3 regions of the Allobosea sp. 10N428 genome follow, and region 1 is predicted to be linked to each of the others. Evidence: riboswitches for the same ligand, from Rfam matches in the RefSeq annotation. Region 1 holds a riboswitch; each other region holds the start of a gene.

Region 1 (3,277 bases):
ATGCCGCTCATTCGGCCGCAGGTAGATAGATGCTGCCACCCTTGTCGAGGAATTCCTTCGACTTGGCCGCCATGCCTTCAGCAGCCATGGCCTCGAGACTCGCCCTCTCATTGTCGCTCATCGCGAGAACCTCGGCGCGCAGGTCCTGCGTGATCTTCATCGAGCAGAATTTCGGCCCGCACATCGAGCAGAAATGCGCGACCTTGTGGGCATCCTTCGGCAGCGTCTCGTCGTGGAACTCGCGCGCCGTGTCGGGGTCGAGCGCCAGGTTGAACTGGTCCTCCCAGCGGAAGTCGAAGCGGGCGCGGGAGACCGCGTCGTCCCTGATCTTCGCCGCCGGGTGGCCCTTGGCGAGATCGGCGGCATGGGCGGCGATGCGGTAGGTGATGACGCCGGTCTTGACGTCGTCCCGGTTCGGGAGACCCAGATGCTCCTTCGGCGTGACGTAGCAGAGCATGGCGCAGCCATACCAGCCGATCATCGCCGCGCCGATGCCAGAGGTGATGTGGTCATAACCCGGCGCGATGTCGGTGGTCAGCGGTCCGAGCGTGTAGAAGGGCGCCTCGCCGCATTCGCGCAGCTGCTTGTCCATGTTCTCCTTGATCTTGTGCATCGGCACATGGCCGGGGCCCTCGATCATGACCTGGCAGCCCTTCGTCCAGGCGACCTGGGTCAGCTCGCCCAGCGTCTCCAGCTCAGCGAACTGGGCGCGGTCATTGGCGTCGGCGATCGAGCCCGGACGCAGGCCGTCACCGAGCGAGAACGAGACGTCGTATTTGCGCATGATGTCGCAGATCTCGTCGAAGCGCTCGTAGAGGAAGCTTTCCTTGTGATGCGCCAGGCACCAGCGCGCCATGATCGAGCCGCCGCGCGAGACGATGCCGGTCACACGGCTGGCCGTCAGCGGGACATAGGGAAGGCGAACGCCGGCATGGATGGTGAAGTAGTCGACGCCCTGCTCCGCCTGCTCGATGAGGGTGTCCTTGAACACCTCCCAGTCGAGCTTGATCGGATCGCCGCCGACCTTCTCCAGCGCCTGATAGATCGGCACCGTGCCGATCGGCACCGGCGAATTTCTGAGTATCCAGGAGCGGATGTTGTGGATGTTGCGGCCGGTGGAGAGGTCCATCACCGTGTCGGCACCCCAGCGGATCGCCCAGACCAGCTTCTCGACCTCCTCGGCGGCACCCGAAGTCACGGCCGAATTGCCGATATTGGCGTTGATCTTGACCAGGAAGTTGCGGCCGATCGCCATCGGCTCCAGCTCGGGGTGGTTGATATTGGCCGGGATGATGGCCCGGCCGCGCGCGATCTCCTCGCGGACGAATTCGGGCGTGACGAATTCCGGAACGACAGCGCCGAAGCTCTCGCCGTCGGCATGGCGCTCCCTGGCGCCTTCCATCATGGCGGCGCGGCCGAGATTCTCGCGATGGGCGACATAGATCATCTCGGGCGTGATGATGCCGGCCTTGGCGAACTCGTATTGCGTCGCCATCTGGCCGGGCTTCGCCTCGAGGATCGGGCGCTCGGCCGGGCAGGCCGGCACGAGCTGCGCTTCGCTGATATGGCCGTTATCGGCGGCGGTGACGGCGCGGCCGGGCACGGTCTGGAAGCCGCGGGCATCGAGCCAAGCGCGGCGCGGCTGCGTCAGGCCGGCATTCAGGTCGATCCTGGCGTCGGTCTCGGTATAGGGGCCGGAGGGATCGTAGATGCGCACCAGCGGCTCGGCATCGGTCGTCAGCACGACCTCGCGGAACGGCACGCGCATCTCGGGATGCTCGGGCGCGGCGACATAGATTTTGCGCGAGCCGATGATCGGGCCGGTCGTCACGCTTTGCGGCGCGGTCTTGACGCTGTTCTTCTGGGGTTTTGCGTGGGCATTCATGAGGATCTCCTCCTTGCGACAGGTCAGGAGATCCGGGCTTGAAAGCGGTACAGTCGCTGTCTGCGGACAAGGCTCGGCCCTGTGCACGCGTTCCAGTCCCTCCGCCGGTATGACCCGGATCAGGTTCGACGGGTTCGGCTTCGGAAGCCATCTCAGCCCTTGCGGGCACCCCTCGGAACAGAGGCGAGGTTAGGCGCAGAGAAGTCGCTTGGCAACGGCCTCAGCGACAAACGATCGAAGCTGGGGAAAGGAGATCAGGCGGTGCGGTCGACGAGGCCGCCCTGACCGGCCGGGAGCGTCGCCTTGGCTGCATCAGCGCTTTGCTGGAGCATGGTGACGAGGCTTTGCTCGGCCTGCGCGTTCTGCCTGAGCATCTCGACCGATAGCGCCTGCTGCGTCGAGGCGGCCTGCATCGTGACGATGCTGCGGGAAACGGAAGCTGCGTCGCTCATGCCGGCGACGCTAATGCGCCCGCCTTGCGAAATCCTGAACGACCTTCAGGGCCTGATGATCGACGGCACCGAGCGCGGCATCGGCGGGTCGCGACTCGGCTGCGGCGGACCAGCCTGTGCCCTGTCATAGCGCTGCTCACGCCTGTCGGCGCGAGGCCGCATACCGCGTTCCCCTGCCGGCGGCCGCACGGCCTCATCTGCACGCGGCGCCGCCGGCACGCCTGGAGCAGGCTGTTTCTCGGCGGGGGGAGCATTCTGAGCCCATGTCGGAAACGGCGCGAATGAACAGGCAAGCACCAGACCTGCCATCGCCAGAGCGGACATCTTCATGGCTGCATCTCCCATCAGCGACTCCTCCGGAAGAGAAACCGCTGTGGGCGTGCGGGGTTCCCCGCACGCCCACAGCGAACGGGGCTGCCCTTGGAGCAGCCCCGCCCGAGGATCAGCGGTTCTGGCCGGTCAGCAGCGGCGTGATTCGCCGCAGCGTCACGCGCCGGTTTTCGCGGGATGCCCCTTGCGTCTGCACCTTCAGATACTGCTCGCCATAGCCCTGGGTGGTCAGGTTTTCCGGCGGGATCTGGAAGTCGCGCGTCAGGATCTCCCCGACCGACTGGGCCCTGCGATCCGAGAGCGAGAGATTGTCGACATCGGCACCAACCGCGTCGGTGTGGCCCTCGACGAGGAAGACCTCGTTCGGCGAGCCCTGCAGCACGCGCCGGATCGAATCCGCGATCACTGCGAGGCGCTGCGCCTGGTCGGGCGTGACCTGCCAGGAGCCGGTCTCGAAGGTGATCGTGTCGATATCGACACTGCGCATGCGGGCGCGCAGATCCGGCGAATAGCGGACCTCGTCCAGCGTGTAACGGCGCGGGATCGCGGCGATCGGCGGCGCCATGATCGTCTCGTAGATCAACGCCTCGTCGGCCTGGTCGGCATCGAC
Region 2 (3,277 bases), on a different contig from region 1:
GACGATCAACATCGACATCCGCGCGGCCGATGGCGCGACATCCAGCTACAGCGGCTTCTCCGCGATCAGCGAAGAGCGCCTCAACGCGCTTTCGGACGAGGCCTGGAGCGATCTGCGACGCAAGGGCTATCTGATGCCGATCCATGCCCATCTGATCAGCCTGGCGAACTTCGCGCGGCTCGGCGAGCGCCTCTGACACAGATCTCGCCCCGGGCCATGCAAGTGCTTGCTGATCACGCAGGGATGTTGGCCCGGAGAGCTCAGTCTGCGCCCGCCCGGCCGCCGGCGATGATTCGCACCGACCCGTGGTCGTCATTTCGGAGCTGGATTGGCTGAATCTTGGGCACCCCCGAGCCCCGAGGTAGGTGGATGCCATTTTGCGCAACCACTTCTTGGAGCCTGCCCGCGCGCCCGACCGGGGGCGGCCAACCCTGTGGTCGTTTCGAATGGTCCGTCAGCGATAGCACGGTTGCGCCACGGCCAAACGTTCGCGTTATCCGAGCGACCCGCGGCGGTCAGGGCGAGGATGCGATGCGCCTTGAGGAGCCCATCGCTGCGATCGCCCCGTGGTGCGCAGGCGAAATCAACGCAGGCGAATCCTCGTCCCCGAAGGTTTTGCACGAGTACGCGCAGAGGGCTGCCTCCCAGGCATCCCTCCCGAATTTCGGAGCCGTCGCCGAAAAAAGGTGATGGTTTTCAGATGGGTGAAGAAAGTGGCGGAGACGGAGGGATTCGAACCCTCGATACCCTTGTGGGGTATGCTCATTTAGCAAACGAGTGCCTTCAGCCTCTCGGCCACGTCTCCGGCGAGAGGCTCTATGCCCGATTGCAGAGGCCTTTGACAAGTCTCGCCGACAACTTCCTTCGCGCGACCTGTGTATTCGCGCGGGCGCATCTCCCGATCACTCCCGTGCGAAGGGCGCGGTCGGGAGGTGCGAGGCCGCCGCAACGGAGCCTTGCGCCGGCTCCGCTTGCTCCCCGGCGGCGCTGCCATTAAATTGGCGCTGTCCGTTGGGGTGCCGAAAGGCTGAGAGGCGTGGTTCGCGCCAACCCATCGCACCTGATCCGGGTAATGCCGGCGAAGGGAACGGTCTTCGGCTCGCAGACACCTCGCTCGCGCCTCAGGCCGCTGCCTTCCCGGAAGCAGGGAAAGCATGACGCCAGAACGTCCTCACTCAGTCCTGACAGCCGCTGTGGTCGGCGCTGGCGTCGTCGGTCTGGCCTGTGCCACCGAGTTGCTGGCCCGGGGTGTGCAGGTCGTCCTGCATGAACGCGGCCCGCGCATCGGCGCCGAAGCCTGTTCCTGGTATGCCGGCGGCATGCTCGCGCCCTGGTGCGAGGGCGAGAGCGCCGAAGAACCGGTGATTCGGCTCGGGCAGCAGGCGGCCGATTGGTGGGAGCGCCATGCCGGCGGCGTCGCTCGCAACGGCACGCTCGTGGTTGCGCCGAGCCGGGACCGTTCGGAGCTGCGCCGCTTCGGTCAGCGCACCGACCATTTCGAGGAGATCGACGGCGAGGCCATCGCCGGGCTGGAGCCCGATCTGGCCGGCCGCTTCTCGCGCGGCCTGTTCTTCTCCGCCGAGGCGCATCTCGATCCGCGCCAAGCCATAGCGGCCCTGGCCAAACGCCTCGTCGCAAATGGGGCCGCCCTTCATTTCGGCAGCGCGGTCGAGCCGGCCGATCTCGATGCCGATATCGTCCTCGACTGCCGCGGGCTGGCGGCGCGCGATGTCCTGCCCGATTTGCGCGGCGTCAAGGGCGAGATGCTGCTGCTCCGGAGCGACGAGATCCAGCTGTCGCGGCCCGTCCGGCTGCTGCATCCGCGCATCCCGCTCTATATCGTGCCCCGCGCAGACGGCCTCTTCATGGTTGGCGCGACGATGATCGAGAGCAGCGAGCGCAGCCGCATCTCCGCCCGCGCCATGCTGGAGCTGCTCGGCGCGGCCTATGCGCTGCATCCCGCCTTCGGCGAAGCGGAGGTCGTCGAGATCGGCACCGATGCCCGCCCGGCCTTTCCCGACAACCTGCCGCGGCTGACGCGCCGCGGCCGCGTGATCCATGTCAACGGGCTCTATCGCCACGGTTTCCTGCTCAGCCCCGCCATGGCGCGGATGGCGGCGGAGGCCGTGCTGAACCCGCAAGCAACACCGGAGATGCTGCATGACCTTGCTGCTTAACGGCGCGCCGCAGGAGATCGCGGCGAAGACGCTGGCCGAGGCGCTGGCCGAGCTCGGCTTTGCCGACCGCATCGTTGCGACGGCGGTGAATGGTGACTTCGTGCCGGCGCGCAAGCGGGCGGACGTCGCCTTGAGCGAGGGCGACCGCATCGAGATCGTCGCGCCGATGCAGGGAGGCTGAGATGGCATCCTTCTATGGCTTCGCTCCGCAGAACCCGCTTTTCCTCGGCACGGCGCAATATCCGTCTCCCGCCATCCTGGCCGAGGCGGTGAAGCGCTCGGGCGCCGAGGTCGTCACCGTCTCGCTGCGCCGGGAATCGGCCGGCGGTGCTGGTCAGGCCTTCTGGGCGCTCATCCGCGAGCTCGGCGTCAGGGTGCTGCCGAATACGGCGGGCTGCCACACCGTCAAGGAAGCCGTCACCACCGCACAGATGGCGCGCGAGGTCTTCGGGACCGACTGGATCAAGCTCGAGGTGATTGGCGAGGACGACACGCTGCAGCCGGACGTGATCGCGCTGGTCGAGGCGGCCCGCATCCTCGCCGATGACGGCTTCAAGGTTTTCCCCTACACCACGGAGGACCTCGTCGTCGGCGGGCGCCTCCTCGATGCCGGCTGCGAGGTGCTGATGCCCTGGGGCGCGCCGATCGGATCGGGCAGGGGACTCAACAACCCCTACGGCCTGCGCAGCATGCGCCAGCACTTCCCCGACATTCCGCTCGTCGTCGATGCCGGCATTGGCCTGCCCTCCCACGCCGCGCAGGCGATGGAGATGGGCTATGACGGCATCCTGCTCAACACCGCCGTCGCCAAGGCCGGCGATCCCGCCGCGATGGCAGAGGCTTTCGCGCTTGCCATCCGTGCCGGCCGCCAGGCCTTCGCCGCGCAGCCGATCGAGGCGCGCGACATGGCCGCTCCTTCCACCCCCGTCATGGGCAAAGCCTTCCTGGCCTGAAAGTCTGCTCCCGCATGAAGCTCGACCCGTTCTACCCCATTTTCGACAGCGCCGACTGGCTGGAGCGGATGCTGCCGCTCGGCGTCAAGCTGGTGCAGTTGCGCGTCAAGGATCGTTCCGAGATCGAAGTCGCACGCGAGATCGCCC
Region 3 (3,277 bases), on a different contig from region 1:
GCCCGGCGCGATCGAGAGCGCGCGGCCGGGATGCGGATCGAAGTTGAACATGTAGTTGTTGGCGATCATCCCGGTGCCCGGAATCTGCACGCAGGCGCCGAACAGCCCGTTGATCGTCTGCGTCGCGCTGACGACATTGCCTTGCGCATCCGCGACGGTGACATGGGTGGTGTCGGCGGATTCACCGCCCGAAAGCCCGGCCGTCCAGCTCTTCGCCCGGCCGATCTCGATCAGGGCGCGCCGCTCGGCCGCATAGCCCTTGTCGATCAGCCTGTTGACCGGCACCTTGACGAAGGCGGGATCAGCCGTCGCCACCGCCCGGTCGGCGAAGGCGATCTTCAGCGCCTCGGCCAACAGATGCACCGCATCCGCCGAGCCGAAGCCGAGCGCACCGATATCGTAACCTTCGAGGATGTTGAGCATCTGCGCGATATGCACGCCCGAGGACGAGGGCGGCGGCGGGCCGATGATCTCATAGCCGCGATAGGAGCCGCGGATCGGCTCGCGCAACTCGATGCGGTAATTCGCGAGATCGGCCTGATCGATCAGCCCGCCATGGGCCGCCATGTAGTCGGTCAGCGCCCGCCCGAGCCGCCCACCATAGAGCGCATCCGGCCCCTCCACCGCAATCAGCTTCAGGCTGGCGGCATAGTCCGGCTGAACCAGCCGCATGCCGGGCTGGAGTGGCTGGCCGCCCGGCAGCAGGAGCGCGGTGAGGCCCGGATCGCGGGCGAGATCGGCGGCGTTGTCGGTGATGCAATTCGAAAGATAGGGCGTGACCACGAAGCCGCGCTCCGCCAGACCGATCGCCGGCTGCAGCACCTCGGCCAGCGGCAGCGTGCCGAAGCGCGCCAGCGCCTCGCACCAGCCCTTGAGCGCGCCCGGCACTGCAACGGCCTTGGCGCCGACCACGTTCTCGCGGTCGCGTGTCTCGCGCTGCCTGCCGATCTCGTCGGACAGGCAGTCATACATGTCCGGAGTCGCGTGGCCCGGCGCGGTCGAGAGATTGTCGATCACGACATGGCGGCCGTCCGCGAGGCGGATATGACTCAGGCCACCGCCGAGAATGCCGACCATCATCGGCTCGGCCACCGTCAGCGCGAACAGCGACGCCACCGCCGCATCGATCGCATTGCCGCCGGCGAGCAGCATCTGCGCGCCCGCCGCCGAGGCGAGCGGATGATTGGTGACGACCATCCCGCGCGAGCCGGTGGCCGGCTTCTTCTCGCAGGTGAAGGAGGCGATGCGGGGCGGCGGCGCGGAAAGGTTCATGGCCGGCACAGAAACGGTTTTGAAGGCCGGCGTCGAGCCTCTTCTTCGGCATGCGCGCCATGTCAGGATTTCGAGTCGGCTCCAACCTGGCCTTGCGCCGGCAACGCTTGACAAGCCATGGCCCGAAGCCCCACCTAAACCCTGTTCCCAGGGGGGCCTCGCTAGGAGGCTGAGATTCCGCCGGCTGGCTCTTGAGACCGGCAACGCGGTGACCCTCCGAACCTGATCCGGATCATACCGGCGTAGGGATGCGGGACATGCGGCCATCCAAGGCCCTGATTCCAGCTTGCGCCCGTGATCCTTTTGCGATCGACGCTCCCGGCTTGGCCGCGAGCGTCCGAACGGAGTGGGCCGCAGTGACGCAAGCCGAGATCATCGAGGCGCTGCTGGCGTTCATCGCGCTTCCCGACGCGTCGGAAGCCGAGTTCGAGGCGATGGCGCTGAAGGTCTTCGCCTATCAGTTCCGCAACAACGAGCCCTACAAGCGCTTCTGCTTGCAGCGCGGCCGCACGCCGCTTTCGGTGAAGCGCTGGCGCGACATCCCGGCCGTGCCGATCACCGCCTTCAAGGACCTGACGCTGAGCTGCAGCCCGCCGGAGGCGTCAAGCCATGTCTTCATGACGAGCGGCACAACACAGGGCGTGCGCGGCCGCAGCTACCACCCGACGCTCGCCGTCTGGAAGCGCTCGATGCTGGTGAATTTCCGCGCGCGTTTCATGCTTGGCCGCGAGCGCATCCGCATGGGCATCCTCTTCCCAGATGAGACGGCGCTGCCGAATTCCTCGCTCGGGCATTATCTCGGGCTCGCCCGGCGCGAATGCGGAACGCCCGATTCCCAGGTCTTCATTGGCGCCGCCGGTCTCGATCTGGATCGTTTACTGCCGGCGCTCGCGCAGGCCGAGGCCAGCGGCGAGCCCTATGCCCTGCTCGGCGCGAGCTATTCCTTCGTGCCACTGATGGATGAGCTCGCGGCACGCGGCCTGCGGTTTGCTCTGCCGGAAGGCAGCCTCATCCTCGACACCGGCGGCTTCAAGGGCCAGTCGCGCGAACTTACGCCGGACGAATTCTATGACGGGCTCGCCGCCGCCTTCGGCGTGCCGCGCTCATCCTGCATCAACATGTACGGCATGACCGAGCTGAGCTCGCAGCTCTACGACGACGGCAATGCGGTCTGCCCGTCGGTGAAATCCGGCCCGCACTGGATCCGCAGCCGCGTCGTCGATCCGCTGAGCGGAGCGGATTTGCCGGAGGGCGAGCGCGGCGTGATCGTCCATCACGACCTCGCCCATTTCAACTGCGTCGCGGCGATCCTGACCGAGGATGCCGGCGAGATCGTGCCGGGAGGCTTCAAGCTGCTCGGCCGTGTCGATGGCGAGGCCTCGAAGGGCTGCTCGGTCGCTGTGGCGGAGTTCCTCGCCGCGGCGCGGGGCTGACGGACGTGATCGAGCATGCGGGCCATCTGCCGGGCCTGAGCCGTGAGGCACTGCGCTGGCGCGAGGTCGGCCACAGCGCCTGGGGCGAGAGCGTCTCGGTCGCGCTGCCGGAACTCGACGAGGCTCAGGCTGCGACGCTCTGCGAGCATGTGCGCAACAATGCCCGCGCCCGGCTGAAGCGGATGGACACGGCGCGCATCGTCGCGGCGATCGACGCCGCCGTCGCGCGCCTGCTCGACCGACAGCACCCGCTACGGCGCAAGGCCGAGCACCTTCTACCGATCGTCACCGGCTATGACCGCGAGACGGTCCGGCTCGGCCTGACCGGCTATCTCAAGACCTTCCGGCGCCCGCAGCTCCTGCGCTTCCTGGCCGAGGATTTCGCCAATCCCGCCATGCTCGACGGCTTCCAGCCGACGGCCAAGGGCGGTTACCTGCGCGCCCATGGCCCAGAGCTCCTGCTGCATGTCTGGGCCGGCAACGTCCCGGCGCTCTCGCTCTGGAGCCTGATCTGCGGATTGCTGGTCAAGGCCGGCAGCGTCGGCAAGCTCGCTTCGGCCGAGCCGCTGACG

What was found. Region 1 has a riboswitch for thiamine pyrophosphate ahead of thiC (phosphomethylpyrimidine synthase ThiC). Riboswitches for the same ligand answer to the same signal wherever they lie in the genome.
Region 2: it holds a riboswitch for thiamine pyrophosphate, as region 1 does, so the genes downstream of both, thiO (glycine oxidase ThiO) here and thiC (phosphomethylpyrimidine synthase ThiC) in region 1, are expected to answer to the same signal.
Region 3: it holds a riboswitch for thiamine pyrophosphate, as region 1 does, so the genes downstream of both, AC1DDA_RS18705 (LuxE/PaaK family acyltransferase) here and thiC (phosphomethylpyrimidine synthase ThiC) in region 1, are expected to answer to the same signal.

The regions. Positions count from the first base shown of each region.
Region 1 is NZ_JBFTIC010000004.1:456,832-460,108, forward strand. It holds gene AC1DDA_RS16160 (hydroxyethylthiazole kinase) at 1-2, opposite strand, end outside; gene thiC (phosphomethylpyrimidine synthase ThiC) at 8-1,885, opposite strand; TPP riboswitch at 1,964-2,068, opposite strand; gene AC1DDA_RS16170 (hypothetical protein) at 2,140-2,337, opposite strand; gene AC1DDA_RS16175 (OmpA family protein) at 2,780-3,277, opposite strand, start outside.
Region 2 is NZ_JBFTIC010000001.1:646,039-649,315, reverse strand. It holds gene AC1DDA_RS03055 (SapC family protein) at 1-196, shown strand, start outside; tRNA gene AC1DDA_RS03050 (tRNA-Ser) at 715-805, opposite strand; TPP riboswitch at 1,003-1,104, shown strand; gene thiO (glycine oxidase ThiO) at 1,182-2,177, shown strand; gene thiS (sulfur carrier protein ThiS) at 2,161-2,358, shown strand; gene AC1DDA_RS03035 (thiazole synthase) at 2,360-3,130, shown strand; gene AC1DDA_RS03030 (thiamine phosphate synthase) at 3,145-3,277, shown strand, end outside.
Region 3 is NZ_JBFTIC010000006.1:70,248-73,524, forward strand. It holds gene ggt (gamma-glutamyltransferase) at 1-1,272, opposite strand, end outside; TPP riboswitch at 1,412-1,539, shown strand; gene AC1DDA_RS18705 (LuxE/PaaK family acyltransferase) at 1,629-2,705, shown strand; gene AC1DDA_RS18710 (acyl-CoA reductase) at 2,711-3,277, shown strand, end outside.